One region of the Ferrimonas sp. YIN67 genome, then DNA from elsewhere that is predicted to be linked to it. Evidence: predicted binding sites of a transcription regulator. Region 1 holds the regulator's gene; each other region holds the start of a gene.

Region 1 (7,934 bases):
GGTTCCGGCTCGGTTCGATCCCAGCAAAATGCCTGGGTATCGGGCAGGATCTCGGCGATCAGGCGACCTGTGTTGGTGGGCTTCATCGGCTCCTTGTGATGCATCAGCAGGACGAAGTGCATCGAGCTGCTGCCGGGGCGTGCCCATTGGCAACAGCAGTGGGCCTCGGCGATCAGGCAGCGTGGGCATCGCGCGACCGTGGCACCGCGAGCATTGAAGGGGCGTTGTGCCACAGCTAAGCGTTGGTCTTTGAGACGCAGCACATGGTTGCAATGGGTCGGTTTCATCATTTGAGTCTATTTCAGTGACTGTGGAGCGGGATCAAAAAAAGGGCGTTGCCGCCCTTTTTGTTTTGAGCCTGTCCCTTAGCGGGATTGTGCCAGGGTATTTTGTACCGTGGTGGTCAGCAGGGGGACCACGATCTCGCACAGTTCATTGACGCGATCGGTATCGGCCTCCTCCCCCAATAGCCCCAGCTCCTTGAGCCGTGAGGTCAGGGTGGCAAAGACCTTCTTGTCGAAGAACTCAGGTGCGCTGATCCCGTGAAGGCGTGACATGCGCTCTGCCAGGGCGGTGCTGTCCTTCTCCAGGGCTGCCCGCTCAATGGTCGGTTCCTGCTGCAGTCGCGACAGGACGATGGCGTAGCGCTGTGCGGTTTCCTGGATCAGATCCGCCAGGTTGCAGAGCTCGGCACGGCGACTCTGGCGAGGTTTCAGACCCTGCTCACACACCTCCAGCAGTTCATGGCGCACCAGCTCGTTGATCAGCCCCTGGACCTGACGGGCTACGTTGGCCTGATCCAGCCCCATAAACAACTCAGCTTGCAGCAGGGGGTAGATCGCCTGGATCTGATCGATCAGCTGGGACTCGGTCTGGCAGCCACGGCGCAGCAGCAGGGCGGCGATCAGGGCGGGCAGTACCATCAGATGGAGGCTGTTATTACGGTAGTAGGTCATGGTCACCGCAGACCCATCGGCAATGCTGACGATCTCGCCCATATGGTCGGTTGCCAGTTGGAACTTGTTGAGATCCAGCACCTGCTGCAGTACCGCCTTGCCATCCCCTTCCGGTACCGTCGTGTGAGGGGTATAGGGGACGGCGCGGAGCAGATCCAGATAGAGATCCAGCTGTCTTTCCAGTGCACCACGCTCCATGGCGTGTTGCTCGGTGGCCAGCAGGATGCTGGAGGTCAGGGTCATGGCGGAAGCCGCTGCGGCATCATTGATGTTGCACATCAACTGGTTGGCCAGTTGATTGACTGCTGGTGTCAGCCAAGGTTGTTTGCCCTCATCCGGGTTACTCTCTTCGCGCCATTGGGGGTGGGCTTCATTGAGGAACTGGTGGATGGTGATGGCCTGGCCGAAGTTCACATAACCCTGGCCGTAATTACGCAGCTTACGGATGGCGGAGAATACCTGCCAGGCGCTCTCTTTTTCCTTTTTCTTGCCGGCGAGCTCCTTATGGTAGGAGGCAACCTCCATCACGTGGTCGTAGCCCAGGTAGACAGGGACCAGGGTGACCGGGCGCTCGAGGCCGCGCAGGACGGAGTTGACGGTCATGGCGATCATGCCGGTCTTGGGCGGCAGCAGGCGGCCGGTACGGGAACGCCCGCCTTCGGTGAAGTATTCCACCGAGTAACCCCGCTTGAACAGCTGATCCAGGTATTCGCGGAAGACGGTGGAGTACAGCTTATTGCCCCGGAAAGAGCGGCGGATAAAAAAGGCACCACCCCGGCGGAAGATGGGACCGGCCGGCCAGAAGTTCAGGTTAACCCCGGCCGCGATATGCGGTGGGACCATACCCTGACGATAGATCACGTAGGAGAGTAGCAGGTAGTCCATATGGCTGCGGTGGCAAGGCACGAAGACGATCTCGTGGCCATCCTGGGATAGCTGGCGGACCTGCTCGGCACCTCGTACGTTGATCCCGCGGTAGAGTTTGTTCCATAACCAGGTGAGGACGCGATCCCCAATCCGGAACAGGCTGTCCGAGTAGTCGGCCGCGATCTCGTCCAGGTATTCCCGCGCTCGCTGACGGGCTTTCTCTTCGGAGATCTTCTTGCTCTTGGCTTCGTCGGCGATGGCGCTCTTGATGGCCGGGGCGGCAAGCAGGGCATGGAAGAGGGCTTGACGGTCCGGCAGGCGTGGCCCCGTAGCGACGGTGCGCTGGCGGCCGAAGTGGACCCGTGCGACTCGCGCCAGCTTGCTGGCGATGGTGCCGTCGGTACCATGATTGTTTGCCATATAACGCAGAGAAACGGCGCGGGAGAAGCGGATAAAGTTATCCCGGCCCAGGACGGAGAGGATCAGGGTTTTACGCAGCCAGGTTGGATTGTTCTTGTTGAGCAGCGTGGCACTGACACTCTCCTCTTTACCGGGGTTTCGGCCCCACAATAGGCTGACCGGCACGACCTGAACGTCCAGTTCCTCGTGATCCCGATGAAGTTGCAGCAGACGCTCGAAACGGGCCTTGAAGTCGGTGCCATTACCCTGTCCGAACAGGGGCGTGGTTCCTTCCAATGCCACCAGGCGTTCGAAGATCTCTCCCTTGAGCTCTAGAGGCTCGAACGGGCTGGGCAGACCGAGTTTGAGGCAACACTCATGCAGTGCCAGACGGTCGGAGAAAGAGTCGTTTGGAAGGACATAAACGATGGGTCGACTGAGATCGAGATCCAACTCGGTAATCGGCCGTTCCGGGATCGGCTTGCTCTTCACCATCAGCTTTTGCATCCAACTGACCGGTCGCTGCCAGTGGTTTAGGATTGTGTTGCTCACGAGGGTTGCTTCTCTGGGATATTGAATGAGTTGCGCAGAGTGTACACCCAAAGCGCTAGGCAGGCAGCTATCTGACTCTCAGAGCGGCAAGTGCTTCGCAAAGAGTGGCTGTATTTTGTCCACTCTGCCGTCATCATCGGACCAGTTTCCTCGAAGTTTTTCCTCATCCACAACAGATTGCTGTTGAAATCACCAGCTACCTGTATATGATTACAGTATCAATACTGTACGAATACACAGGGATCGCCATGAAGCCGTTGACGCCTCGCCAGGAACAGGTGTTTAACCTTGTTCGCCAGCACATGCTGGACACCGGAATGCCGCCAACCCGGGCGGAGATCGCTCGTCAGCTGGGCTTTCGCAGTGCCAATGCGGCGGAAGAGCACCTCAAGGCGCTGGCACGCAAAGGCTATATTGAGATCGTACCCGGCACTTCCCGGGGGATCCGGGTCCTTTATAACGAGCCTGAGCCAGAGCAACTGGGTTTGCCGCTGATTGGTCGGGTCGCCGCTGGTGAGCCCATCCTGGCGCAGGAGCATGTGGAATCCCACTATCAGATGGATCCCACCCTGTTTCGTCCCGAGGCCAACTATCTGCTGAGGGTGCGCGGAGACTCCATGAAGGAGATTGGTATCCTCGATGGTGATCTGCTGGCCGTCCACCAGACCCGAGAGGCCCGTAATGGCCAGGTTGTAGTGGCCCGGGTGGGCGATGATGAAGTGACGGTGAAGCGCTTTCAAAAACAGGGTAACGTCGTTTATCTTCACGCCGAAAATGAAGAATATGAACCGATTGTCGTCGATTTGGCAGAGATCCCCCTTACCATTGAGGGCTTGGCCGTAGGCGTCGTCAGAAACGGAGACTGGCAATAATGAAAACGCAGCAGGGAACGCCGCACAATCATCCTGGCCTTTGGCAAGGCACCCGCCGGCCCTGGTCCACCGCCCAGTCGACCTGCTGTTCACCCGGAGCGGGCGTCAATGTCCTCGGGGCCTTGATGCCTGCTTTGCGCGAACTGGCCGAACAGGCTGGCTGGATAGTCCTGATCAACCCTCCGGCCGACAATTGGCTTTCCTTGCTGGCCCAGGCCGGGATCGATGCCCGCCGTGTCCTTCGTGTGCGCTGCAGTGATGATGTGGAGGCGCTGTGGGCACTGGAGCAGGCCATGCTGGGGGGGACCTGTGCCGTGGCCTTTGCTTGGTTGCCAAAAATAGATGAGCGGGATGGACGGCGTTTACAGCTCGTACAGAAGCGTGCCTATTGTCCTGCATTTCTGATCCAGGGCGCCAATCAGGAAACCCTTCACCTTCCGAATCTTGTTCACTGAATAATTACTCCGAAGTGCTTTTGTGATCTTGATCAACTAACGCACAGCCTGTAGCTTAAACTCCGGAAACATTGCACAAATTTAGGCAGTTGTAATGGCAGATGTTGCGCAGCTGGACACGCGTATGCCCATGCCCGTTCGGGGAAGGAGCTGACATAGAGCCAGGTTGTACTGTGCAAGCTCTTTCTGGTCGTTGCGAAAGCAATGCTCAGAGGAGAAGTGTCTGTGACGTACAAGCTGTTGGGCTGGTGCCTGGCCCTGATGGTATCGCCATCCATCGCCAATGAGTCGCTCTGGAATATGACGCCTGGGGTGACCGAGATCAGTCAGCGGGTCTATGGCCTGCATATGACCATTTTTTATATCTGTTGCCTGATCGCCCTGCTGGTCTTTGGCGTGATGATCTATTCACTGATCCATCATCGCAAAGCCAAGGGAGTGACTCCCGCCAATTTCCATGAAAGCACCAAGGTGGAGATCGCCTGGACCGTGGTGCCCTTCCTGATCCTGATCGGCATGGCCGTACCCGCCACCAGCACCCTGATCGCAATGGAAGATCCCAGCGATGCGGATCTGACCATTCAGATCACCGGCTCCCAGTGGAAGTGGCACTACCAGTATTTTGGTGAAGAGGTTGGCTTCTTCAGCCTGATGTCTACCCCGAGGGAACAGATCGATAACCTGGCAGCAAAGGGTGAGAACTATCTGCTGGAAGTCGACAAGCCTTTGGTGCTGCCCACCAACCGCAAAGTGCGCTTCCTACTGACCTCAGATGATGTGATCCACTCTTGGTGGGTGCCTGCCTTTGCGGTCAAGAAGGACGCCAACCCCGGATTTATCAACGAAGCCTGGACCCGGGTCGACGAGCCCGGGATCTACCGGGGACAGTGTGCCGAGCTGTGCGGCAAAGACCATGGCTATATGCCAGTGGTTGTTGAGGTACTGCCAGAAGCGGAGTTCGATGCCTGGCTGGCTGAACAAAAACGGCTCGCTGGCGCGGCGGCGGATGCTGAGCAAGCCTCCCTGTCCCAACACTTAACCATGGAAGAGTCCATGGTGCTGGGAGAGCAGGTGTACAACGGTCGTTGTGCCGCCTGTCATCAGCCCAATGGCATGGGGTTGCCGGGCGTGTTCCCCGCCATCAAGGATAACCCGATCGCCTTGGGTGATCCCGCCAAACATATCGATGTTGTGGCCAACGGCCGTCCCGGTACCGCGATGCAGGCCTTTGCCGCTCAGTTGACCCTGAAGGAACTGGCTGCGGTGGTGACCTATCAGCGCAATGCTTTTGGCAATGACACAGGTGAGGTGATCCAGGCCGCCGATGTAGCCGGTGATCCCTTGAGTGAGCCTGCGGCGTCGGACGAGGGGGAAGCACCCAAAGTGAAAGGGGGAGAAGCGGAGCTCAATACGGTTTCCCTGCCCGAACCTGCACCGATCCCGTTCACCATGGCCAGTGCCATGGCAGAGGGCGAGAAGATCTACGCCGGCAGCTGTGCCGCCTGCCACCAGGCCAATGGCCTGGGCCTGCCCGGGGCGTTTCCGCCGATCAAGGGCAGCACGGTGGCATTGGGAGAGGCCAGCAAACACATCGCGTTGGTGCGAGACGGTCGGCCTGGGACTGCCATGGCCGCATTTTCCACCCTTCTAACCGCCGAGCAGATTGCTGCCGTGGTGACCTATCAGCGCAACGCGTTCGACAACAATACCGGCGATCTGATCCAGGCCGCCGATGTAAATGCCTTGGCTGGCCAGTAGCAGGAGAATAACGATGACAACGACCGTTACCGAGCGCCAGCGGGATCAGCTGGGCCATGTCGACACCCATGACGAACATCACCATCATGACCAGCCTCGCGGTGTGATGCGCTGGCTGCTGACCACCAACCATAAGGAGATCGGCAGCCTCTACCTTTGGTTCAGTTTTGCCATGTTCCTGGTCGGTGGGGCCATGGCCATGGTGATCCGCGCCGAGCTGTTCCAGCCCGGTTTGCAGCTGGTGGATCCGCACTTCTTCAACCAGATGACCACAGTCCATGGCCTGATCATGGTGTTTGGTGCCGTGATGCCCGCCTTTACCGGGCTGGCCAACTGGATGATCCCCATGATGATTGGGGCGCCGGACATGGCCCTGCCGAGGATGAATAACTGGAGCTTCTGGATCCTGCCCTTTGCCTTTGCCCTGCTGATCGGCAGTCTGTTTATGGAGGGCGGCGGCCCGGCATTTGGCTGGACCTTCTATGCGCCGCTTTCCACCACCTTCTCTGGAAATTCCACGGCCCTGTTTGTCTTTTCCGTTCATATCATGGGGATCAGTTCCATCATGGGCGCCATCAATGTGGTGGTCACCATCGTCAACCTGAGACCGCCGGGCATGACCTGGATGAAGCTGCCATTGTTTGTCTGGACCTGGCTGATCACCGCTTTCCTCCTGATCGCCGTGATGCCGGTATTGGCGGGCGCAGTGACCATGGTGTTGACCGATAAGTACTTTGGTACCAGTTTCTTCGATGCCGCCGGGGGCGGGGATCCCGTGATGTTCCAGCATATCTTCTGGTTCTTCGGTCATCCCGAGGTGTACATCATGATCCTGCCGGCATTTGGCGTGATCTCCGCCATTGTCCCGGCTTTCTCCCGTAAGAAACTGTTCGGCTACGCCTCCATGGTGTATGCCACGGCTTCCATCGCTGGTCTTTCCTTCCTGGTATGGGCCCATCATATGTTTACGACGGGCATGCCGGTGGCGGCGGAGCTGTTCTTTATGTACTGCACCATGCTGATCTCTGTGCCGACCGGGGTGAAGGTGTTCAACTGGGTCGCCACCATGTGGCGGGGAGCGATCAGCTTCGAAGCCCCCATGCTGTTTGCGCTGGCTTTTATCGTATTGTTCACCATAGGGGGCCTCTCCGGACTGATGTTGGCGATGACCCCCATCGATTTCCAGTACCACGATACTTACTTTGTCGTTGCCCATTTCCACTATGTCCTGGTGACCGGGGCGGTATTTTCCATCATGGCGGGTGCCTACTACTGGCTGCCCAAGTGGACCGGTCACATGTATTCCGAATCCTTAGCGAAATGGCACTTCTGGTGTTCCATCATCTCGGTCAATATCCTGTTCTTTCCCATGCACTTCCTGGGTCTGGCGGGTATGCCGCGGCGGATCCCGGATTATGCTCTGCAGTTTGCCGACATCAACCAGGTGGTCTCCGTCGGTGGTTTCCTGTTTGGTTTGTCCCAGTTGATCTTCCTGGCGCTCGTGATCAAATGCGTTCGGGGCGGGGAGAAGGCGGAGGCCAAGCCCTGGGATGGGGCAGAAGGGTTGGAGTGGACCGTTCCCTCGCCAGCCCCGTTACACACTTTTGATACCCCTCCCGTGGTGAAGTAGGGGGTTTGAAATGAGCCATAAAGCGGCGGCAAACAAGCGACTGATCACCACCTTGTTGCTGGTGGTGCTGGGCATGTTCGGTTTTGGTTTTGCCTTGGTTCCCCTCTATGACGTGTTCTGCGATATCACGGGGATCAACGGTAAAACCTCATCCCAGGCAGCCACAGCCAGCGAGACCGTAGATCCGGCCCGAACCGTCACCGTGGAGTTTGTCACCTATGTCCGCGGTGATATGCCCTGGGAGTTTGAGCCTAAGGTGGAAAAAATCCAGGTCCATCCTGGCGAAACCCATCAGGTGGCGTTTCTGGCCCATAACCGCTCCGACGAGGATACCGTGGGTCAGGCGATCCCTTCAGTCAGCCCGGGCCAGGGCGCCCTCTATTTTTCTAAGATTGAGTGCTTCTGCTTCAATAATCAGCCACTTGAAGCGGGTGAAGAAACCGAA
Region 2 (7,934 bases), on a different contig from region 1:
CAGTCATGGAGGGCCAGGGCTTCGACCTTCTGGGTGGCCAGGGCGTAACCGAAGCAGTACCAGACGTTACGGCCTTTACCGGGCTGATCCGGCGCCAGTCCCCGCTCTTGCAGCTCGGCATCCAGGGCTCGCAGCCTGGGGCCATCGTTCCACAGCACCCTGTGGTGTTGGGGCAGCGTCGAGAAAAACTTCAGCGCATGGACATACTCCTCCCGGCTGGCCCGATCCAGACCTATGATGATCTGCGACAGATAGGGCACCTGCTCCAGCTCTCGGACGATGGCCGGCAGCGCCGGGGTCTGCAGCTCCGAATAGAGGGAGGGCAGCACCAGCCCCAGGGGCCGACGCTGACTGAAACGATACAACTCCGCCTCCATCTCGGCCACCGGCCGACGTGACAGGTTATGCAGGGTGGTAATGATGCCGTTCTGGTAGTAATCCGCCATGACGCTCTCCTTATTGAGTCAGTTCCAATCGCTTGCCGATCGCCTCGCTCCAGCCCTTCGGCCCGCAGGCCTGGGTCCGGATCACGTTATTCTGGCCACTGAGCTCCAGCCTGGGACTCACGGGGGAACGCACGCACACCGCCACATCCGCCGCTTCCAGCATGGCCAGATCGTTTTGGCTGTCTCCCAGGGCAACCACTTGCGGGGTGCGGCCCCAGAGTGTCTGGTAATGGCTCACCAGCCAGCGGGTGGCGCGTCCCTTGTCCGTATCCCCCAACAGATGGATAAAGCGGCCGCCTCTAAGCAGTCGCCAGCCCTGGGCCCGAACCCGGGACTGGAAATGTAAAAAGGCGTGCTCCGTGTCCTGCCACACCAGGGGCTCACTGTAATCGCGGCGCAGGGCCGAAGCGGCCTGTGTCAGGCTCAGCCCTGTCTGTTCGGCCACCTGGGCCTCGCTCCAATCGGCAAATCCCGCAAAACGGTAGCCCTCCTCCTCGCGAAGCTTGGCCAACCAGGCAACTAGCGCCGCACGCTCGCACCCTAGCACCTCAAGCCGTGGGTCCTTCCCCTCCTCCGCCGGCAACCAGATCGCCGATCCATTCTCCACCACCAAAGGAGCCTGCAGCACCAGCTCTTCGGCCAGCGCCTGGCTCTCCTCCAAGGTCTTGCTGGTATTGATGATCACCGGGATCCCTCGCTCGCGACAGGCCCGAAGGGCTGGCAACGCCGGTGCATAGCCATAATCGTGGTGATCCAGTAGGGTGCCATCGAGATCGGTGACGATGATCCAAGCTGCAGTGTTCATAAGGGTTCCTGTCCGTGGTGGCCACCAACCTGGTCCCACCCACTAAACCAATACACAGCAAGGAGTGGGCCAAAGGGGCAAGCCCCCCCCCGGCGTTTCTTAGCCGGAAACGGGTTCTTTTGCGCACAATAAAAGGGCAGCGCTCGCTCAAGGAGCGCACCATCTTGGTGCAAGCGGTCGCAAAGAAGATGAGAGTAGGTTGAGCGTAGCGAAGCTCAACATTAGGTAACGACGCCCAGGGGCGCCAACTCGGCGCCCCCATGCAGGCTAAACCAGGCGATGAAACGCCCTAGATCAGCCCCTTGTCCTTGACGGCCTGGCGGTTGTACTCCAACACCACCTGCTCGACAGAGAGATCCGGGGCCTGTGCACAGCGCTCGATGATGTGACTGCGGCGAGCCCGGTTACAGCTTTTCACCATCTCTCCCCCCTTCTCCTTGCCAAAACGCCACATCAGGTAATACATGGCATTGTTATCGGCGTAGATCACCAAACGCTCCAACTTGGCTGCGTCCCCGGCGTAATGGTTGAGAGTCCGGCAATAGGTTTTCTCCCCGATATAGTTATCAAAATAATCCACATCGCGCAGGGGCTTGGCCTGAGTAAACATCACGCCAAGCAGGTACAGCACGCCACCGACCAGGATCAACATGGCGCTGGCGGTGAGCAACTGGCGGTAACGGCTCTGGATCCTCATAACGGCCTCCTTGGCTTACCTCGGGGCGCACGCGGCAGGGCCCCTACCATTTCAGCCTAGAAGGCCCCCAGGAGCTCGTCTTGACCCGGATCAATGAACGGGATTCTGATGCCATAACCCGCCCGTACTGTGCAGGGGCTCACAACAGACTGAGCTGAGGAGTCGAGGTTTCGGCCAGGCTGACGCTCACCCCCACCAGACGCACGCCCTTGCCCCTTCCCCTCAGGTACCCGGTATGCAACAGGGCCGCCAGCTTGGCGGGATCCAGCGTACTGCCCGGACAGGCCACCGTGGTCTGTTGAAAATCACTGAATTTCAATTTGACGTTCAACCCTTTAAACGGCCGCTCACCCAAGCGACGGGCGAGTTCTGGCAACAGCTCCAGCAAGATCTCCAGGCAGGCGGACTCGTCTCTAAGATCCTGAGATACCGTGGTCTCCACGCCCACGGATTTGCGTACCCTGTGAGTTTGCACCTGCCGAGGATCTATCCCCTGGGCGCGCTGATGCAGCACGGGGCCAAACTTGCCCAGCCACTGGACCAACTGCTCCGGCGACTGCTTGAGTACATCCGCCCCGGTGTGCAGGCCATGCTCGGCCAGGCGTTCGGCGGTGCGAGGGCCGACACCGGGGATCTTGCGCAATGACAAACCGGCGGCAAACTCGGCGCATTGCTCCGGCAGGATCACGCACTGACCGTTGGGCTTGTTCTCATCGGAGGCGATCTTAGCAAGGAACTTGTTGGGCGCGATGCCAGCGGACGCCGTCAGGCCCGTCTCCGCCAGGATCTCGGCGCGGATCTGCTGGGCCATCAGGGTGGCACTGCCCCGACAATGGGGACTGTCGGTGACATCGAGGAAGGCTTCATCCAGGGAGAGGGGTTCAATCAGTTCGGTATAACGCTCAAATACCGCCCGGATCTGGGCACTGACCGCCTTGTACACCGACATGCGCCCCGGCACCAGCACCAGGTGCCGACAGCGCCGCAGCGCCTCGCTGCTGGGCATGGCGCTGCGCACGCCATACTTGCGCGCTTCGTAGTTACAGGTGGAGATCACCCCGCGGCTGTTGGCGGGGCCACCCACCGCAATGGGTTTATCCCGCAACTCGGGAAAATCCCGCATCTCCACAGCGGCAAAAAAGCAGTCCATGTCCACATGGATGATCTTGCGCAGCCCCTGCTCCATTGGCCTCACCACTTAACTGTATAAATAAACAGTATTCTACCATAGAGATCCCTCAGGCCAAGCGTCCTGATCTCCAGCACCGAGCTCGGATCACTTTCCCTTGAAGCGGTTCATCGACACTTTGCGCGTGAACACATCCCATGAAGGGGCGCACTAAGCCGTCCCGTTCTTGCCGAGGTGACGGCGGAGCACTAAGATACTCAATCCCGGCACCCTACACAAAACGCTTTCCTAACAAAGGGATAGCTTAACACCTAAGTGCCTACCCCTACCCTTATCAGGAGAGTAACGTGGAATTTCGGCTCGCTGGCTATTCGGATCACCTCAGCATCGCCCAACTGCATACGGCCAGCTGGCAACAGGTCTATCGAACCATCCTTACCGACGCCTACCTCGATCAGCGCCTGTCCCAGGATCATCGAGATCACTGGGCCGGCCAATTGGGAGCCGATAACCCTGAACTCTGGACCCTGCTGGCAATAGATGGCAAGACACTGGCCGGCTTTATCTGCATTCGGGCCAACCAGGATCCGGAGCTGGGCCATTACCTGGAAAATCTGCATATCGGCGCCCACTACCGGGGCCAGGGACTGGGTACGGCATTACTTGAGCAGGCCACCCACTGGTTGCAGACCCACCAAACGGAGGGGCCACTCTACCTTCACGTCCTGGCGGACAATAATAACGCCATCCGTTTCTATTCGGCCCTGGGGGCCCAGCAGATCAGGGAGAGCCTGTGGGACGCCCCCTGCGGTACCCGCGTCCGAGAATACATCTACCAGTGGCCCGCGATCTCTTCCCTATGCCGATAGCCCCAAGGGGCGGCCGCATTTTTCCCGGCCGCCCCTGCCTGCAGCGCAACTTGGCCTGCAAAAGCCCTGACCGCTGATCCGTATGGAACCAGCGCCCTGGCTCCCCCCTGGCTTCCACTCCCCACCTCCGATGGCAAGGGTGCCACAATGCCTCGTTGCCGGTGATGGCCCAGCCAACGCAAAACTGACATGCCCCGCCATTGGAGTGGCCTATGACACTTTGATGATTCCCGCTGCCCCGCGCCCGTAACGGCCAATTCAGGCATCAAGCTCGACCTGTTGCCTTCACAATCATCCGAGCAAGCGGTCTCATTCCAAACGCGCGTCCCCCCTCAAACCGACCCTGACGCCAACGCCAATATCAAGGCTGAAAACTGCACTTACACTGCCTTGAGTCATGACTGCCACAAACCACAAGCTACTGTTTTAATTTTTAAAATTGTGAAGTGGTGGCTTTCTGTAACCGGATGCTCCCCGTCATAATTTCCTCACGGCTACCACGACAGAAACAATAAAAATAAAAAGGACACGGCATCAATGACAACTCAACTATGGAAGGCCCCGCTGCTCATCATAATGAGCCTCGGCTTAACCGCCTGCGCAAGCCTGCAAGGCAGTGTGATGCCAATGGCAGACGGCGAATATCACTCATTTGCCAGCGCCGAATCGGAACTTGAGGTATACCAGATCCTGAGAAACGACGCTCTATTGACCTGCAAACAGGCGGGAATGAACCGATTTGTCGTCACCACTCAACAGCTCGAATCGGATGCGACGCAAATACCTGAGATTGAAACCAGCAACAAGTTTCTCAACTCAGCCTTGGCCTTTGCGGCCGCACAACACGAGCGAAGACGGGCATCTGAGTTCCACCTTAAAACCGTGTTTACTTGCCAATAACTGGGGAACGGCATCTAGACGCGTGGGAAAAGGGGCCTGGCCTCTTTTCAATTCAATCCAGTCGGTGCTGGAGGGTACGCTTTAAACGGGATGAGCCGCCCCGTCTATCACAATGCGATCAATACTCGCGCTCGATTGATTGACTCAATAGGTAGGTCGCACCTGAACCGCAACAGGTTGCTGAGCGCTTATCCACACAACAAAAAACCGCCCGAAGGCGGTTTGTTTGTTTATTTTGAGCGTTACAGGATCCGGTCGGACCCAAAACGGGCACGGCGCGCCGCTTCCGCTTCCTGCCGGGCGGCCTCTTTCGCCATCTTGGCCTTGCGCTTGTCGCAGGGCTCGGGGCAATCGCAGGCTTTCTCGATGCCGATCCCGCCAAGGCCGCCGCAAGAACCGCTGATGGTCTTGCGCTTGATCAGATATCCCACGGACATCATGAGGATCACCGCCAGCATCAGGACAAAGGTGGCAATAAAGGTGGTCATTGAACAGGCTCCTGTAGAAACGGACGATACGCACTGGAATAGATCACTTCATACTCCCCTTCGACGCTTTTTTCAATCAACATCACCGGCAGAGACTCACGTTCAGCCAGTGCCAGGGAGTCTTCGGTGCCCATTACGATGAAGGCTGTGGCCAGGGCATCCGCCGTCATCGCCGAGTCATCCAGCACGGTGGCAGACGCCAAACGGGTGTTGACCGGCTCGCCAGTGCGAGGATCCAACAGGTGGGAGAAGCGCCGACCATTCTCCTCAAAGAAGTTGCGATAGTCCCCTGAGGTGGCGATGGCCCGATCTCCGGGCTCGATGATCTGAGCCACCTTTCGGCCGTGCGTATCCGGCAGCTCGACGGCGACACGCCAGCGCTTGCCATCGGGTTTAAACCCGCGCAACCGCAGCTCGCCGCCGATCTCCACAAGGTAGTTTTCGATCCCCCGCTGCTCAAGCAACTCGGCCACCGCATCCACGCCATAGCCCTTGGCGATGGACGCCACGTTCAGGGTCAGGCCAGGCTGTGATTTGCTGGCCATCAGCCCCTCCAGATGGAGATGGGTCATCCCGGTATGGGCCATCGCCTCGGCGATGGCCTCGGCACTGGGCGCCCGCTCAACCCGACCATCCGGACCAAATCCCCAGAGATTGATCAAGGGGGAGATGGTGATATCCAGCGCCCCCTCGGTCAGGTCGTGCAGCCGCTTGGACTCATGCAGCACTGCAATAAAGTCCGGGTCCAGCCGCATCGGGGTGTCATAGTGATGATCGTTGAACTGACTGATCAAGGAGTTCCTGCGCCAGTTGGACATGGAATCGTTGATCTGCTCCAGCCGGGTATCCACCGCCGCCTGAACCAACTGGGGCTGTTGTGATCCCGGATCGGAAACCCAGGAGATGTGGTAGCTGGTGCCCATGGTACGCCCACTGATGGACTCAACGCTCGCCTGTGGGGCACAGCCACAGAGAACAAGGGCCAGCCCCAGAGGGGCCAGCCACTTTACCCACGCTTGGGGCAAAAGGGTTCGATACGACATGAACGCTCTTTTTAATTTATGAAATTAACCGCCGAAATCATCCAGCAGAATGTTTTCATCTTCAACCCCTAGTTCCTTAAGCATGTTGATCACGGCGGAGTTCATCATCGGTGGCCCACACATGTAGAACTCACAATCCTCGGGGGCTTCGTGCTCCTTGAGGTAGTTCTCATACAAGACATTATGGATAAAGCCGGTATAGCCTTCCCAGTTGTCTTCGGGTTGCGGATCCGACAGCGCCACATGCCACTGGAAATTGTCATTGTCCGCCGCCAGGCCATCGAAGTCCTCTTCGTAGAACATCTCCCGCTTGGAGCGAGCTCCGTACCAGAAGCTGATCTTCCTCTTGGAGTTCAATCGCTTGAGCTGATCAAAGATATGGCTGCGCATGGGTGCCATGCCCGCACCACCACCGATAAACACCATTTCGGCATCCGTATCCTTGGCGAAGAACTCGCCGAAGGGGCCGGAAATGGTGACCTTGTCACCCGCCTTGAGGCTCCAGATGTAGGAGGACATCTTACCGGCTGGCAACGACAGGTTGTTGGGTGGCGGCGAGGCGATCCGCACGTTGAGCATGATGATGCCATGCTCTTCCGGGTAGTTGGCCATGGAGTAGGCGCGGATGGTTTCCTCGTCCACCTTGGACTCGATATCGAAGAAGCCAAAACGCTCCCAATCCGGCCTGTACTCGTCCGGGATATCAAAATCCTTGTACTTCACATGGTGTGCTGGCGCTTCAATCTGAATGTAGCCGCCGGCACGAAACGGCACGGACTCGCCATCTGGGATGGCCAGCTTAAGCTCCTTGATGAAGGTGGCCTTGTTGTCGTTGGAGACAACCGTACACTCCCACTTCTTGATGCCGAACACCTCTTCCGGCAACTCGATATCCATATCGCTCTTGACTGCCACCTGGCAGGCCAGGCGACAGCCCTCTTTGGCCTCACGCTTGGTGATGTGACTCTGCTCGGTGGGCAGGATATCGCCACCGCCAGACTTCACATTGACGCGACACTGACCGCAGGAACCGCCACCGCCACAGGCGGAGGAGATGAAGATCCCCTCACCCGCCAGGGCCCCCAGCAGCTTGTCGCCCGGGGTGGTAGAGATCGCCTTATCGGGATCGCCGTTAATACTGATGGTGATGTCACCGCTGGCCACCAGCTTGGATTTGGCGAATAAAATCACCAGAACCAGAACCGTGACGATGGCGGTAAACATGGCTACGCCGAGTACAATTTCCATCGACTTATCCTTTAACTTCTTCTATTACCGCCGCTTACAGCGACACCCCGGAAAACGACATAAAGCCCAGTGCCATCAGGCCTACGGTGATGAAGGTGATCCCCAATCCCCGCAAACCCGCCGGTACGTCCGCATACTTCATCTTTTCACGCAGCCCCGCCAACAACACGATGGCGATGGCCCAGCCGGTTCCGGCCCCCAGGCCGTAGACCACGGACTCGCCGAAGCTGTAGTCCTTCTGCACCATGAAGGAGACTGCACCGAAGATGGCACAGTTCACCGTGATCAGCGGCAGAAAGATCCCCAACG
Region 3 (7,934 bases), on a different contig from region 1:
CCGGTATCCACGGCCGGCTTAGGCAGCGGCTCCATGGTGCCGTCAGCATGACGGTTGAACTGCATGAATACGATGTTCCAGATCTCGATAAAGCGATCGCCGTCCTCTTCCGGTGTGCCTGGACGGCCGCCCCAGATCTCCTCGCCATGATCGTAGAAGATCTCGGTGCAGGGACCACAAGGGCCTGTATCGCCCATGGTCCAGAAGTTATCGGATGCGTACGGGGCGCCTTTATTGTCACCAATGCGGATCAGGTTCTCAGCCGGAACCCCCATCTCCTGGGTCCAGATCTCGAAGGCTTCATCATCGGTCTCATAGATGGTGACGCACAGCTTCTCTTTGGGCAGCTGCAGAACCTCGGTCAAAAAGACCCAGGCATACTTGATGGCATCACGCTTGAAGTAGTCGCCAAAGCTGAAGTTACCCAGCATTTCGAAAAAAGTATGGTGGCGGGCGGTAAAGCCAACGTTCTCGAGATCATTATGCTTACCACCGGCACGCACACAGCGCTGAGCGCTGGCAGCACGCACATAGCTGCGCTGCTCGGCCCCAAGGAAGCAGTCCTTGAACTGGTTCATCCCCGCGTTGGTAAACAGCAGGGTGGGATCGTTGTGAGGAACAAGGGAGCTTGAAGGCACCACTTCGTGGCCCTCTTTTCGGAAATACTCCAGAAACGCTTCCCGGATCTCGGCGGTAGTCATGTGCATACGGTCATCCTGATAAACTGACGATTGCCGGACGCAATGCTGCGCAGCGCGGCGATACAAACGGCCAATTATATCCGCATCCCCCCCCTGCAAACCAGAGCCACGGGGCACTCTGCCACCACTTAGGCGTCTTCCCAGTCCTTTTTTTAGTCTGGGGGAGACAGGGCGTACTGGATCTGCTCCCGATCAAAGCCACGATACGCCAGATAGCGTTGCACCTTCTGCCGCTGTTTGAAGTCAGTCGGCAGGGACTCACCAAACTTGCGTGCCCGGCAATCCCGGCACAGTTCAAACCAGTCGATCTCCTCCTGTGCCAGTGCCGCCTTGATCAGGGCCTCCTCCACCTGTCGCTCTTTGAGCTCAGCGCGCAGGCGCAACGGGCCCTTACCGCCCTGACTGCGGTAACGAACAAAGGCCAGGGCAAAGCGACCATCATCCTGATAACCCAGCTCTATCACCCGCTCAATGGCCGCCTCGATCTCCACCAACAAAAAACCGCGGTGTTGAAGCTTTCGCTTCAACTCTCCGCGGCTGTGATCACGGCGGGACAGGAGTCCCACCGTAGCGGCCAGTGCGCTCTGACCCTGCTTGGGTTTACGCACCGGCGTTGATTAGGACAGTTCCGGTGCGTCTTCCAGCACCTCGTCCTTATCGTCGGCGGGTTTAGCCGCCACCAGCAACTGCTCTCGCAGCAAGCCTTCGATCTCGTCGGCGATGGCCACGTTTTCCTTAAGGAAACGGATGGAGTTGGCCTTACCCTGACCAATCTTCTCACCCTTGTAGCTGTACCAGGCACCGGATTTTTCCACCAGCTTCTGCTTCACACCCCAGTCGATCAGCTCACCATGTTTAGAGGTGCCTTCACCGTAGAGGATCTGGAACTCAGCCTGCTTAAATGGCGGTGCGACCTTGTTCTTCACCACCTTCACCCGGGTTTCGTTACCCACCACTTCATCACCATCCTTGATGGCACCGATACGGCGGATATCCAGACGCACGGAGGCGTAGAACTTCAGGGCATTACCACCCGTAGTGGTTTCCGGTGAGCCGAACATCACACCAATCTTCATCCGGATCTGGTTAATGAAGATACACAGGGTGTTGGAGCGCTTGATGTTGGCGGTCAGCTTACGCAGCGCCTGGGACATCAGACGAGCCTGCAGGCCTACGTGGGAGTCTCCCATCTCGCCTTCAATCTCCGCCTTCGGCGTCAGGGCCGCCACGGAGTCAACGATCACCACATCAACCGCACCGGAGCGAACCAACATGTCACAGATCTCCAGCGCCTGCTCACCGGTGTCCGGCTGGGATACCAGCAGCTGATCCACATCCACGCCCAGCTTGGCTGCGTAGATGGGATCCAGTGCATGCTCAGCATCAACGAAGGCGCAGGTCTTACCCTGCTTCTGGGCTTCGGCAATCACCTGCAGAGTCATAGTGGTTTTACCGGAGGATTCCGGGCCGTAGATCTCAACGATACGACCGTAAGGCAGACCGCCAATCCCCAGGGCGATGTCCAGGCCCAAAGAGCCGGTAGACACGGATTCGATATCCAGGGTGGTCGCATCGCCCAGGCGCATGATGGAACCCTTACCAAACTGCTTTTCAATCTGACCGAGCGCGGCACCGAGCGCGCGTTTTTTGTTCTCGTCCATTCCTAGCTCCAAGGTGGCGATACGATTTGACTTAATTGTGGCTAGTATACTGTACAATCATACAGTATCAACCCTGTGCGGAAAATTCCGTGTGGATCGGTGCAGGTCCTGGGCTTTGCGGTATCATAGGCGGTTTGCAAAAACCGATTATGGGAGTCCCCGTGGCCAAGCTCAAAAGCGCCGATCTCAGCCAGCACACGCCGATGATGCGTCAGTACCTCACCATCAAAGCCGAGCACCCGGACGTGCTGCTGTTCTACCGGATGGGGGACTTCTATGAACTCTTCTTCGACGACGCCAAGCGTGCCTCCGAGCTTCTGGACATCTCCCTGACTGCCCGTGGCCATGCGGCCGGCGATCCCATTCCCATGGCTGGGGTGCCCTATCATGCGGTTGAGGGCTACCTGGCACGCCTGGTCCAGCGCGGTGTCTCCGTCGCCATCTGTGAGCAGATCGGCGATCCGGCCACCTCCAAGGGGCCGGTCGAGCGTAAGGTCGTGCGGATCATCACTCCCGGCACGGTCACCGACGAGGCCCTGCTCGAGGAGCGCCGCGACAATCTGTTGGCCGCCGTGTATGAACTGCGGGGGCAGTACGGCTACGCCACCCTGGATATCGCCTCGGGCCGGTTTACCGTCAATGAGCTGGAAGACGACGAGGCCCTGGCGGCCGAGCTGCAACGCACCCATCCAGCCGAGCTGCTCTACCCCGAGCTGTTCCCACGGATGGATCTGCTGGAAGGATTCAAGGGCCTGCGCCGTCGACCGGAATGGGAGTTTGAGATCGGCACCGCCCGTAAACTGCTCAATGACCAATTTGCCACTCGGGATCTCAGCGGCTTTGGCGTCGAACAGGCAGAGCGTGCCCTGTGTGCAGCCGGGTGCCTGATGCAGTATGTCAAGGATACCCAGCGTACCGCACTGCCTCATATCCGCAGCATCATCAAGGAGCAGGATGGCCACCATATCGTGCTCGATGCCGCGACCCGCAAGAACCTGGAACTCACCCAGAACCTTGCCGGTGGGCTGGATAATACCCTGGCCTCGGTGCTGGACACCAGCGCCACGGCCATGGGCTCACGCCTGCTCAAACGCTGGCTCCATCAGCCACTGACGCAGCGTAGCGCCCTGGAGGAGCGATTCGAGACGGTTGCGGGGATCAAGGAGAGCGGACTCTATGTGGAGCTGGCCGAAACCCTCAAGCCAATCGGCGATCTGGAACGGGTACTGGCCCGCCTAGCGCTGCGTAGCGCCCGCCCTCGGGATCTGAGCCGGTTGCGCCAGGCCCTGGGCCAACTGCCCCAGCTGCAGGCACTGTTGACCGAACTGTCCGGCCGAAAGGTCGGAAACCTGGCAAACCGGATCAGCACCTTCCCCGACCAGCTCGAGTTACTGGAGCGGGCGATCTGCGAAAACCCACCGGTTGTGATCCGCGATGGCGGGGTGTTGGCCGAAGGCTACAATGCCGAACTGGATGAACTCAGAGCCCTCTCCAAAGGCGCCACCGACTACTTGGGCGAACTGGAGCGAAGAGAGAAAGAGCGCAGCGGGATCGCCACCCTCAAGGTCGGCTACAACAAGGTACACGGCTACTTTATCGAGGTCAGCCGGGCCCAGGCCGCCCTGGTACCCGCCGACTATATTCGCCGCCAGACTCTGAAGAATACCGAGCGCTTTATCGTCCCCGAGCTCAAGGCGCACGAAGATAAGGTGCTCAACAGCCAGAGCCAGGCCTTGGCACTGGAGAAACGACTGTACGAAGAACTGTTCGATCTCCTGTTCCCCGCCCTGGCAGCCCTGCAGGAGTGTGCCTTTGCCTGTGCCGAGCTGGACGTCCTGCAAACCCTGGCCGAGCGGGCCGAGACCCTCAACTACAGCCGCCCCCAATTAAGCGAACAACCCGGGATCGCCATCGACGGCGGCCGCCACCCGGTCGTCGAGCAGGTGCTCAAGGAGCCCTTTATCGCCAATCCGGTGCACCTCTCGCCACAGCGTCGCATGCTGATCGTCACCGGTCCCAACATGGGGGGTAAGTCGACCTATATGCGTCAGACGGCCCTGATCGCCCTGATGGCCCATATCGGCAGCTTTGTACCGGCAGAGCATGCCGTGTTGGGGCCAATCGATCGGATCTTTACCCGCATCGGCGCCTCCGACGATCTGGCCTCGGGCCGTTCCACCTTTATGGTGGAGATGACCGAGACCGCCAACATCCTCAACAATGCCACCCGCCACTCCCTGGTACTAATGGATGAGATCGGCCGAGGTACCTCCACCTACGACGGACTCTCTCTCGCGTGGGCCGCGGCGGAGCATCTGGCCACCCAGATCCAGGCACAAACCCTGTTTGCCACCCACTACTTTGAGCTGACCCAGCTGCCACAACGGATGGAAGGGGTGGTTAACGTGCATCTGGATGCCATGGAACATGGCGATACCATCGCCTTTATGCACGCGGTGCAGGAGGGACCAGCCAGCCGCAGCTACGGTCTGCAGGTCGCGGCCCTGGCAGGAGTCCCCAAGCCTGTGGTGCAAGCCGCCAAGCAGCGCCTGGCTCAGCTGGAGCAACAGGAAAACAGCGGTCAGAGCGCGAGTCTGCCGAGCTGTGAACAGCTGCCACTGCTGCCTGAGTCTCACCCGGCAATGACGGCGTTGGAGCAGATCGATCCCGACAGCCTGACCCCGCGCCAGGCCCTGGATCTGCTCTACAGCCTGAAAGCCAAGCTGGACGGCTAACCGCTCATCCGTATGATGCAAAAACGCCGTCCCCAAAGGGACGGCGTTTTTTGTTGCACCCATAGGCCTAAGCCTTAAACAGGGCCTCAACCGACAGCCCCTGAGAGCCAATCAGCTCCCGCAGGCGGCGCAGGGCTTCAACCTGGATCTGACGGACCCGCTCCCGGGTCAGGCCGATCTCACGCCCCACATCCTCCAGCGTCGAGGGCTCATAGCCCAACAGGCCAAAGCGACGGGCCAAGACTTCACGCTGCTTGGAATTCAGTTCATCCAGCCAGCGCACCACCGAGTCCTTGATGTCATCATCCTGAGCCCGAACTTCGGGACAGACCCGATCATCGTCGGCGATCACATCGAGCAGCGCCTTATCGGAATCGCCACCAATGGGAGTATCCACCGAGCTGATCTTCTCATTGAGCTTGAGCATGCGGCTGACATCTTCCACCGGCTTATCGAGCTTCTCGGCGATCTCCTCGGCCGTGGGTTCATGGTCCAGGCTGTGGGCCAACTCGCGCGCAGTGCGCAGATAGACATTGAGTTCCTTGACCACATGGATCGGCAGACGAATGGTCCGGGTTTGATTCATGATGGCCCGCTCTATGGTTTGGCGGATCCACCAGGTGGCATAGGTCGAAAAGCGGAATCCCCGCTCTGGATCAAACTTCTCCACGGCTCGGATCAAACCCAGATTGCCCTCTTCAATCAGATCCAGCAATGCCAATCCCCGATTGTTATAGCGGCGGGCGATCTTCACGACCAGGCGGAGGTTACTTTCGATCATTCGATTGCGGGATTTAGCACAATCCTTCTGCGCCCGTCGGGCGTAATAGACCTCTTCCTCCGCCGTCAGCAGCGGCGAAAACCCAATCTCGCTCAGATAAAGCTGAGTGGCATCCAGGTTCTTCTGCAGGTCATCCTGGACCAGTTGGTCAATATTGGAACTGCTCTCTTTACTTTGCGGCCCACGCTGGCTAGCGATCTCGCTCGAGGTTCCCACAACCCCATCGCTAACACGTAAATCAACTGCAGCCATATCATCAAACGCGTTGTTTTTCAGATTCATTGGCGGATCTCCCAGTTAATCCCAAACCATCATTCGGTGTTCACAGTGTTACCTCCCTGACTGACTACCGTCTCCCCTATCGGCGGGGCAAATAACGCATGGGGTCGACTGACTTGCCTTTATAACGGATCTCAAAATGGAGCATGCTGCGCTCCGCATCGGTACGACCGACTTCCGCTATTTTTTGACCGGCACTGACCTGTTGTTTTTCTGACACCAGAATCTGCTTATTGTGGGCGTAGGCACTTAAGTAATCGTCACTGTGTTTGACGATGATAAGCTTGCCATAGCCTCGCAAGGCACTTCCGGCATACACCACGCGACCGGGGGCGGTACTGACCACGGGCGTTCCCTCCGCCGCGGCGATATCCAAACCCTTGTTCCCCTGCTCAGCGGACGAAAAACCCCGGATCACTTGTCCGGTGGTTGGCCATTGCCAGCGGGAGACGGTCGCGGGTAAAGCTACCTGCTCATGTGTCGTCAAAGGTGCTTTTTTGTTAGCAGACTGTAAAGACACACTCTCAGCATAACGAGGCTGAGACTTGGGATCAACCATTGATTTTTGTTGTTTTTGTGATCCTGTCGCAGGGCTTTGTGCTGTTACCCCTATTCGTACTGGGGTTACTGCGTTTTTCACCGGTGCGGAAGCGCGAGGCTTGGCGGGCGGCGTAAGGCGCAGGGATTGACCCGGAAAGATCCGGTAGTTCCCATCCAGGCCATTCCACTGGGCCAAAGAGCGAAAGTCCTTGCCCGAGGCAAACGCAATCGAGTACAGGGTATCGCCGGACTGAACCGAGTAGGAGCTTCCTGTGATGCTGCCGGGTGTGCGGTCACGGAAGGTCTTTCCCGTGTGCAGAGTGGCCACCGGCGCCGGGGGCTGAGACAAAGAGCAAGACGCCAGCGTGCATATCGCCAGGCCTATCACGCTCATTCGGGTCCATCTCCCCCACATCCTTCTCATTGTAAAATCCTGCCTTTCTGCACGCGCTACTCGGTCGCCCCTTTGATCAACGGAACAAAACGTACGGCCTCAACATCTTCACTGGTAAAGCGATCGCCTCGCCGGGTCACAACCCTGAGCACCTGAAACGCTTCACCCACGGGGATCACCAGGCGGCCGCCTTCGACCAGTTGCTGAAGCAGAGCCGGCGGGACTTCACTGGCGGCGGCGGTCACCAGGATCCCGGCAAATGGCGCTTTGCTCGGCCAGCCCTGCCAACCATCCCCGTATTTAAAGGCAATATTATGGAGATCCAGTTGCTTTAAGCGACGCCGAGCCAGGATCTGTAAACTCTTGATCCGCTCAATCGTACACAATTGCGGCACCAGACTGGCGAGAACCGCCGCCTGGTAGCCCGAGCCCGTGCCCAGCTCCAACACAGGCCCTTCGGGCAGGTCTTCCAGGAGCAGTTCGGTCATCCGCGCGACAATATAGGGCTGTGAAATGGTTTGCCCGGCACCGATGGGCAGAGCAGTATTTTCCCAGGCACGGCTCCCCAGCGCCCCCTCAACAAAATTCTGTCTGGGGATCCGCCCCATGGCCTCCAGCACCCGAGGGTCCTGGATCCCCCCTTGACGTAACTGCTGCACGAGCCGGCCGCCGTAGCCCTGGGTCATGGTATTCATAGTTTCTCGATCCATCCTTGCAAGCTGGTGAGCTGATCATGGGCGGTCAAGTCCACCTTCAGCGGTGTGATGGAGACATAGCCATTGGCCACCGCATGGAAATCTGTCCCCTCACCGCAATCCTGCTCCTGACCCGGAGGCCCCAACC
Region 4 (7,934 bases), 100 kb from region 1:
GGCATTGACTGTTTCAGGAACTCATACCATGTCTCGTCGTGGCAATCTGTTTATCCTCGCCGCCCCCAGTGGCGCCGGCAAATCCTCACTGATCAGCGCACTGCTGAAGGACAAGCCCGCCGATATGCAGGTCTCCGTCTCCACCACTACCCGCGACATGCGCCCGGGAGAAGTGGATGGCGTTCACTACCACTTCGTCGATGTGCCACGTTTCAAGGCACTGATCCAGCAGGGCGCCTTCTTCGAGTATGCCGAAGTGTTCGGCAACTTCTATGGCACCTCCAAGATCACCATTGAGCAAACCCTGGAGCAGGGGATCGATGTCTTCCTCGACATCGACTGGCAGGGTGCCCGCCAGGTGAAGGCGCTGATCCCGGACGCCGTCGGTGTCTATATCCTGCCACCGTCCCGCGCCGAGTTGGAGCAACGCCTGCGCAGCCGGGGGCAGGACAGCGAAGAAGTGATCGCGGGTCGCATGGCAGAAGCCCTGAGCGAAATGAGCCACTATGACGAGTTCGATTACGTTATCGTCAATGCAGATTTCGACACGGCCCTGGGCGATCTCAAAGCGATTGTCCAGTCACAACGTAGCCGTCTTGCTAGGCAGGTGGAAGCCCACAGTGTTATGCTTGAAGATCTGTTGGCACAATAGCTGACTTCATGTACACTTTTGCGTCATTTTTCCAATCGTTCACAGACAGGAGTTCCTCGTAAATGGCACGAGTTACTGTAGAAGACGCCGTAGATAAGATCGGCAACCGTTTCGACCTGATCCTGGTTGCTGCCCGCCGCGCACGCCAGCTGTCCGTTCAGGGCAAAGAAGCTCTGGTTGACGAAGAGAACGATAAATCCACCGTGATCGCCCTGCGCGAGATCGAGCAAGGCCTGATCAACTCCAACACGCTGGATGAGCAGGAGCGCCAAGCCGAGCGCGAAAAGGAAGCCGCCGAACTGGCCGCCGTTGCTGCGATCGCCGAGGGCCGCACCCTGTAAGACCCGTGACCCGGAAACGCTGCACCAAAAGTGCAGCGTTTTTGCGTCATCGGCAGCAATTCGGAGGTCGCCGTTGTACCTGTTTGAAAGCCTGAAGGAACTGGCATCCAGTTATCTCGAACCCGAGCAGGTGGAGCAGCTCACCCAGGCATACATTTGTGCCCGGGATGCCCACGAGGGGCAGATGCGTTCCAGCGGCGATCCCTATATTACCCATCCGGTTGCAGTCTCCCGCATCCTCGCCGAAATGCGCCTCGATCACGAGACGCTGATGGCTGCCCTGCTCCACGATGTAATTGAAGACACCGAAACGACCCAGGAAGAGCTGGCGGAGTTGTTCGGTGATGATGTTGCAGAGCTGGTCGAAGGGGTCTCCAAACTCGATAAGCTCAAATTCCGCGATCGGGAAGAGGCACAGGCAGAAAACTTCCGCAAGATGGTCATGGCCATGGTGCAGGATATCCGCGTGATCCTCATCAAGCTGGCTGACCGTACCCACAACATGCGCACCCTGGGCGCCCTGCGTCCGGACAAGCGTCGCCGTATCGCCCGGGAAACCCTCGAGATCTACGCCCCGCTGGCCAATCGCCTGGGGATCCATAACGTTAAGAACGAACTGGAGGATCTGGGCTTCCGCGCCATGTATCCGATGCGCTATCGGGTATTGAAAGAGGTGGTCTCCAAGGCTCGTGGTAACCGCAAGGAGATCATGAACAACATCGAGGCCGCCATCATAGGCCGGCTCGATGAACTGGGCGTGGACTATCGCCTGCGCAGCCGCGAAAAAAACCTCTACTCCATCTACAACAAGATGGTGAACAAAGAGATCCAGTTTGAACAGGTGATGGACATTTATGCCTGTCGCATCACCGTCAGCAGCATCGACACCAGTTACCGTGCCCTTGGAGCGATGCACACCCTGTATAAGCCGATGATCGGTCGCTTCAAGGATTACATCGCCATCCCCAAGGCCAACGGCTATCAAAGTCTGCACACTTCCCTGTTTGGCCCCCACGGGGTGCCCGTGGAGATCCAGATCCGCACCGAGGATATGGATCAGATGGCCGACAAGGGTGTCGCCGCGCACTGGCTCTATAAGAGCGACGATGACAACGCGACCACCACGCAGATCCGTGCCCGTAAATGGATGCAGAGCCTGCTGGAGCTGCAGCAGAGTGCTGGCAACTCCTTCGAATTTATTGAATCGGTGAAGAACGATATGTTCCCGGACGAGATCTACGTATTCTCGCCCAAGGGCCGTATCCTCGAACTGCCAGTGGGCGCAACCGCCGTCGATTTCGCCTATGCAGTCCACACCGATGTGGGCAACCAGTGTGTCGGCGCCCGGGTCAACCGCAAGGCCTACCCACTAAGCCAGCCGCTCAAATCCGGTCAGACCGTTGAGATCATCACTGCGCCGGGTGCCAGGCCTAATGCGGCCTGGCTCAACTTTGTGGTCTCGGGCAAGGCCCGCGCCAAGATCCGCCAGGTACTGAAAAACGTCGAACAGACGGAGTCCGTCAACCTGGGCCGCCGCCTGCTCAACCACGCCCTGGGGGAGCTGCGCCTGGATGACATTGCTGAAGATCAGGTTCAGAGCGTGATCGCGGACTCCAACTACGACAACTTGGACAGCCTGCTCTCCGCCATCGGCCTTGGCGATGTGATGAGCCTGGTAGTCGCCCAGCGACTTCGTGGTGATGCCGACTCCCTCAAGGCACGGGAAGACTCCAAACTGCCCATCAAGGGTGCCGAGGGGATGCTGGTCACTTTCGCCAAATGCTGTCGCCCCATCGAGGGTGATGACGTGGTGGCTCATATCAGTCCGGGCAAGGGGCTGGTGGTCCACCGAGACACCTGTCGCAACATCGTCAAGTCCATGGAGTCCGATCCGGAGAAGTTTATGCCGGTAGAGTGGACCGATGACGTGGATGCCGAGTACGTCACCGAACTGCGAGTCGAGATCGTCAACCACCAGGGCGCATTGGCCAAGCTGACCTCGGTCGTGGCCAGTGCCGAAGCCAATATTCAGAATTTGAATACCGAAGATAAAGACGGGCGGATCTACGCCATCAACATGACCCTGACGGTGGCCAACCGGGTGCATTTTGCCAATGTTTTGCGCAAGATCCGGGTGCTGCCAGAGGTGATGCGCGCCTCCCGAGGACGTAACTAAGGACCCCCTCATGGCTGAGAAAATCATTATCCATACCGACAAGGCGCCCGCCGCCATTGGCACCTACTCCCAGGCCGTCAAGGTCGACAACACCGTTTACCTGTCCGGTCAGATCCCACTGGATCCCGTCACCATGGAGAAGGTCAGCGAAGAGTTTGAGGCCCAGGTAGTCCAGGTCTTTAAAAACCTTCAAGCCGTATGTGAAGCCGCAGGCGGCAGCCTGCAGGACATCGTCAAACTGAACATCTTCATGCTGGACCTGGCCAACTTCGCCAAGATCAACGAGATTATGGGTCAGTACATCCAGGAGCCCTACCCGGCCCGCGCCGCCGTCGGCATCAAAGAGCTGCCCAAGGGTGTGCTGGTGGAGATGGACGGTGTGATGGTGCTGTAAGCCCCCATTATCCCAAGAAAACGGGGGCCTGAGGTCCCCGTTGTTGTATTCACAGAGTCAAACAATATGAGCCCAGAACGCCTCGCCCGCATCAATGCCATGCTGGATAACCGCCAGCCGGACCTGACTGTCTGCCTGGAGCATATCCATAAACCCCATAACCTGTCCGCCGTGATCCGCACCGCCGATGCCGTCGGGATCCCCGAGGTCCATGCCATCTGGCTGGCCGAGCAGGGCCGGATCTCCAATCACAAGGCATCGGGCTCGAGTCAGTGGGTCGATATCCGCAGCCACAATAATACTGCCGAGGCGGTTAGGCATTTTCGCGAGCAGGGGATGCAGGTGATCGTCACCAACCTGTCGGACTCGGCCAAAGACTACCGGGAGATCGACTATACCAAGCCGACAGCCCTAATGATGGGCAATGAGCGTGACGGGATCAGCGCCGAGGCCCTGGCGTTGGCCGATCAGGAGATCATCGTCCCCATGGTGGGCATGGTACAGTCCCTCAATGTCTCCGTGGCGGCCGCCCTCATTCTCTATGAAGCCCAGCGTCAGCGCCAAGGAGCTGGCCAGTATGGCCAGCGCAAGCTGGATGAGGCGCTCTGCCAGCGCCATCTGTTCGAGGGGGGCCACCCCATCTTTGCCAAGATCTGTCGGCAGAAAGGTCTGCCTTACCCTCATATCGATGAGCTGGGCCAGATCCAGGCCGACGACAGCTGGTGGCAAAAGGTGCAGATGAACCGCAGCGCTTGGGAACACCTGGATGATGAGGCGAGTCTCTAAGCACCAAACAAAAAGCGGCCCCAGAGGCCGCTTTTTATTTTGCACGTTCACCCCTGTTGTCTACAGTTTTTGTTACTTATCCGTTACTTTTGGGACTGGTACGACCGGTTTTTGCTATCTGAGTCGTGCCCGCCAGCGCCATACTGTCGGATATAGAGGCTACGTCATGAAACGTGCCCGATCAGAGGCCGAATACGGCCCATAACGATACAAGACTGGAGAGAATAATGAGCAACGACCTTCGCACGCCGCTCGATATGCTGGATCACTGGTGCCAGCAACAACCGGATCAGGTTTTTCTGCGTCAGCCCAAAGGGCGCCAGCTCACCGACTATACCTGGGCCCAAACCCGTGAGCTGGCCTACCGCCTCGCCGGTGCCCTGCGCCACTTGGGACTGGAGCGTGGCGAAAAGGTGGCCATCCTATCCAAAAACTGCGCCGAATGGTTTATTGCCGATCTGGCCCTCCAGGCCGGAGGTTACATCTCCATCCCCATCTATCCGACGGCCAACGAAGACACCATCCGCTATGTACTCAGGCATTCGGGTGCCAAGGCGGTGTTCATCGGCAAGCTGGATGATCCCCAATCCCAAGCCAATGCCATTCCCGACGACCTGCTGCGCTTTGACATGTCCTACCCCAGCCTGCCAACTCAATATGCCTGGCACCAACTGGTTGAAATGGCTGGGCCACTGGACGAGCCCAGGCCACAGCTGGATGAAGTGATGACCATCATCTACACCTCCGGCAGCACCGGCGATCCCAAGGGAGCCGTCGAGACCTACCGGGCCTACAGCTGGGCGGGAAGCACGGTCAGCAAGCACCTGGGGGCCACCCCCCAGGACCGGGTGATCAGCTACCTGCCCCTGGCGCACATTACCGAGCGGGTCTACATCCAGGCATCCAGCATCTACTGCGGCATGACGGCCTATTTCGCCGAGGGCCTCGACACCTTTATCGAGGACGTTAAGGTCGCCCAGCCTACCTTTTTCCTTTCCGTACCGCGCCTATGGACCCTGTTCCAGAAGAACATCATCGACAAGGTGGGCCGCAGCAAGCTGGAACTGCTGCTGAAGCTGCCTATCATCAAAAACATCGTCGCCAAAAAGATCCGAACCCAATTGGGCCTTGCCAGTGCCAAGGTACTCGGGTGTGGCTCCGCCCCCGTGTCCCCGGCCCTGCTGGAGTGGTATCGAGGGATCGGCATGAACATCACCGAAGCCTGGGGCATGACGGAAAATGGTGCCTATGCCACGCTTAACCTGCCATTTCGTGCCGATAAGATCGGCACGGTCGGGGCACCTGGGATCGACTGCGAGGTGAAGATCGGCGACAACCAGGAGCTGCTGTTTAAGAGTCCGGGACTGTTCTCTGGTTACTACGGCAATGACGAAGCAACGGCACAGGCCTTTACTGAAGAGGGTTTCTTCCGCACCGGTGATCAAGCTGAGATCGATGCCGATGGCTTCGTCACCATCATTGGCCGGGTCAAAGACAACTTTAAATCCGCCAAGGGTAAATACGTCAGCCCAGTGCCGATTGAGCGCAAATTCGCCCAGGACAGTCATGTCGAGCTGGTCTGCGTCATTGGCTCCGGCGCCCCTTATCCAGTGGCACTGGTCCAGCTATCGGAGGGGGCTGCCCTGCTGCCGCAAGCCGAAGTCAAGGCATCACTGCTGTCCACCCTGCGCCTGGTTAACGCCCACCTGGAGTCCCACGAAGTTGTCGGTGGTGTACTGATCGTTAACGAGCCCTGGACCGTAGAGAATGAGGTTCTGACGCCCACGCTGAAGATCAAGCGTCACGTTCTGGAGCAGCGTTACGGCGAGACCATCAGCACCATGCGCAACGAAGCGATCCTTTGGGAAGCGGAATAACGCCATCCCATCGGCTCCATAAGGGGCTGATCCTTAAGTCACGGGCTGCTATTATCTGGACAAACGTACAGTAATTGGAATCGCGCCCGTGACTGCTCTTGCCACTTTGGATCCCCTGGCGGAACTGCCCATTACCACCCTCAAGGGCGTGGGTGACAAGCTGGCACAGAAGCTGGCACGCCTTGGGATCATGACGGTCCAAGATCTGCTTTTCCACCTGCCACTGCGCTACGAGGACAGGACCCGAGTCTGGCCCGTTGCCGAATTGACACCCGGCCAGCACGCCACCATCGAAGGCGAAGTACTCAGCGCCCACGTCAGCTATGGCCGTAAGCGGATGATGACGGTCAAACTGGTGGATCCCAGTGGCCCCATCACCCTACGTTTTTTTAATTTTGCTTTGGGTCAGAAAGAGAGCTTTCGCATCGGTGCACAGGTGCGTGCCTTTGGCGAGATCCGAGCCGGACTCAAGGGTCTGGAGATCATCCATCCCGAGTACCACGTACTTGGCGAGCAGACCTACCCCCTGCTGGAAAACAGCCTGACGCCTGTCTATCCGGCCACCGAGGGGCTCAAGCAGGCCAGCCTCAGAAAACTCTCCGATGAAGCCCTCAAGCTGCTGGCACGCAAACCCTTGCCAGAGTTATTACCCGACGGCCTCTATCCGGACCAACTCCCCCTCTCCCACGCCATCCAGTTTATCCATCGACCGGCGCCGGACGTCAGCCTGGCGCAACTGGAAGCCGGAGAGCACCCGGCCCAGCAGCGCCTGGTGCTGGAGGAGTTGCTGGCACAAAACCTGTCGATGCTGCAGATGCGTGCCAACCTTGGTGGCCATCAAGCCCTGCCGCTGACGATCATCCCGACGTTGGAAGAGGACTTCCTGGCCAGCCTGCCCTTTTCCCCCACCGATGCACAACAGAGAGTGGTTCGGGAGATCCGTGCCGATCTGGCTGGCACCGAGCCCATGATGCGCCTGGTACAGGGGGATGTTGGATCGGGAAAAACCCTGGTGGCTGCCCTCGCTGCCCTGACCGCCATCGGCCAGGGTTGTCAGGTCGCCCTGATGGCGCCCACTGAGTTGTTAGCGGAGCAGCATGCCCTGGCATTTTCCAATTGGTTCAAGCCATTAGGCATTGAGGTCGCCTGGTTGGCAGGTAAGCTCAAGGGCAAAGCCAGAGATACGACCCTGGCGGCCATTGCCGGTGGCGAGGCCCAGATGGTGGTGGGTACCCACGCCATATTTCAGTCTGCCGTCAGCTTTGATCACCTGGCGTTGGCCATCGTCGATGAGCAACACAGGTTTGGCGTCCACCAGCGACTGGAACTGAGGGAAAAGGGCCTGAAAGATGGTCGTTACCCCCATCAGCTCATCATGACCGCCACCCCGATCCCACGTACCCTGGCCATGACGGCGTACGCCGATCTGGATGTCTCGGTGATCGATGAGCTGCCTCCGGGACGAACCCCAATCAGCACGGCGGCGATTGCGGACACCAGGCGCCCCGAGGTGATCGAGCGAGTACGCCAAGCCTGTGCCGGCGGCCGCCAGGCGTACTGGGTGTGCACCCTCATCGATGAATCCGAGGTCCTGCAGTGTAAGGCGGCGGAAGATACGGCGGAGGAATTAACAAAAGCCCTGCCGGAGTTGAAGGTTGGCCTGGTGCACGGTCGCATGAGGGCGGACGAAAAGCAGGGCATCATGGAC

The links. The regulator LexA, encoded in region 1, represses DNA repair genes until DNA is damaged. The targets are predictions, from matches to a motif close to TACTGTATNNNNATACAGTA.
Region 2: dinB (DNA polymerase IV) is a predicted target of LexA. The motif match lies at 3,149-3,168, and genes of this name have one in related genera.
Region 3: recA (recombinase RecA) is a predicted target of LexA. The motif match lies at 2,410-2,429, and genes of this name have one in related genera.
Region 4: recG (ATP-dependent DNA helicase RecG) is a predicted target of LexA. The motif match lies at 6,280-6,299, and genes of this name have one in related genera.

Annotation. Positions count from the first base shown of each region.
Region 1 covers NZ_JBXVVJ010000009.1:165,639-173,572, forward strand. Annotated here, with positions in the region: gene AC2D8U_RS17625 (tRNA-uridine aminocarboxypropyltransferase) at 1-287, opposite strand, end outside; gene plsB (glycerol-3-phosphate 1-O-acyltransferase PlsB) at 366-2,774, opposite strand; gene lexA (transcriptional repressor LexA) at 3,023-3,646, shown strand; gene AC2D8U_RS17640 (SulA-like leucine-rich domain-containing protein) at 3,646-4,101, shown strand; gene coxB (cytochrome c oxidase subunit II) at 4,363-5,859, shown strand; gene ctaD (cytochrome c oxidase subunit I) at 5,873-7,489, shown strand; gene AC2D8U_RS17655 (cytochrome c oxidase assembly protein) at 7,500-7,934, shown strand, end outside.
Region 2 covers NZ_JBXVVJ010000003.1:452,779-460,712, forward strand. Annotated here, with positions in the region: gene AC2D8U_RS09195 (glycosyltransferase family protein) at 1-446, opposite strand, end outside; gene AC2D8U_RS09200 (HAD-IIB family hydrolase) at 457-1,251, opposite strand; gene AC2D8U_RS09205 (hypothetical protein) at 1,541-1,948, opposite strand; gene dinB (DNA polymerase IV) at 2,088-3,122, opposite strand; gene AC2D8U_RS09215 (GNAT family N-acetyltransferase) at 3,425-3,946, shown strand; gene AC2D8U_RS09220 (hypothetical protein) at 4,484-4,846, shown strand; gene nqrM ((Na+)-NQR maturation NqrM) at 5,089-5,334, opposite strand; gene AC2D8U_RS09230 (FAD:protein FMN transferase) at 5,331-6,377, opposite strand; gene nqrF (NADH:ubiquinone reductase (Na(+)-transporting) subunit F) at 6,402-7,625, opposite strand; gene nqrE (NADH:ubiquinone reductase (Na(+)-transporting) subunit E) at 7,660-7,934, opposite strand, start outside.
Region 3 covers NZ_JBXVVJ010000003.1:524,278-532,211, forward strand. Annotated here, with positions in the region: gene alaS (alanine--tRNA ligase) at 1-707, opposite strand, end outside; gene AC2D8U_RS09565 (regulatory protein RecX) at 854-1,309, opposite strand; gene recA (recombinase RecA) at 1,319-2,362, opposite strand; gene mutS (DNA mismatch repair protein MutS) at 2,512-5,097, shown strand; gene rpoS (RNA polymerase sigma factor RpoS) at 5,165-6,160, opposite strand; gene AC2D8U_RS09585 (peptidoglycan DD-metalloendopeptidase family protein) at 6,237-7,091, opposite strand; gene AC2D8U_RS09590 (protein-L-isoaspartate(D-aspartate) O-methyltransferase) at 7,148-7,786, opposite strand; gene surE (5'/3'-nucleotidase SurE) at 7,783-7,934, opposite strand, start outside.
Region 4 covers NZ_JBXVVJ010000009.1:60,639-68,572, reverse strand. Annotated here, with positions in the region: gene gmk (guanylate kinase) at 29-652, shown strand; gene rpoZ (DNA-directed RNA polymerase subunit omega) at 715-993, shown strand; gene spoT (bifunctional GTP diphosphokinase/guanosine-3',5'-bis pyrophosphate 3'-pyrophosphohydrolase) at 1,067-3,169, shown strand; gene AC2D8U_RS17195 (RidA family protein) at 3,180-3,563, shown strand; gene trmH (tRNA (guanosine(18)-2'-O)-methyltransferase TrmH) at 3,630-4,349, shown strand; gene AC2D8U_RS17185 (AMP-binding protein) at 4,577-6,226, shown strand; gene recG (ATP-dependent DNA helicase RecG) at 6,333-7,934, shown strand, end outside.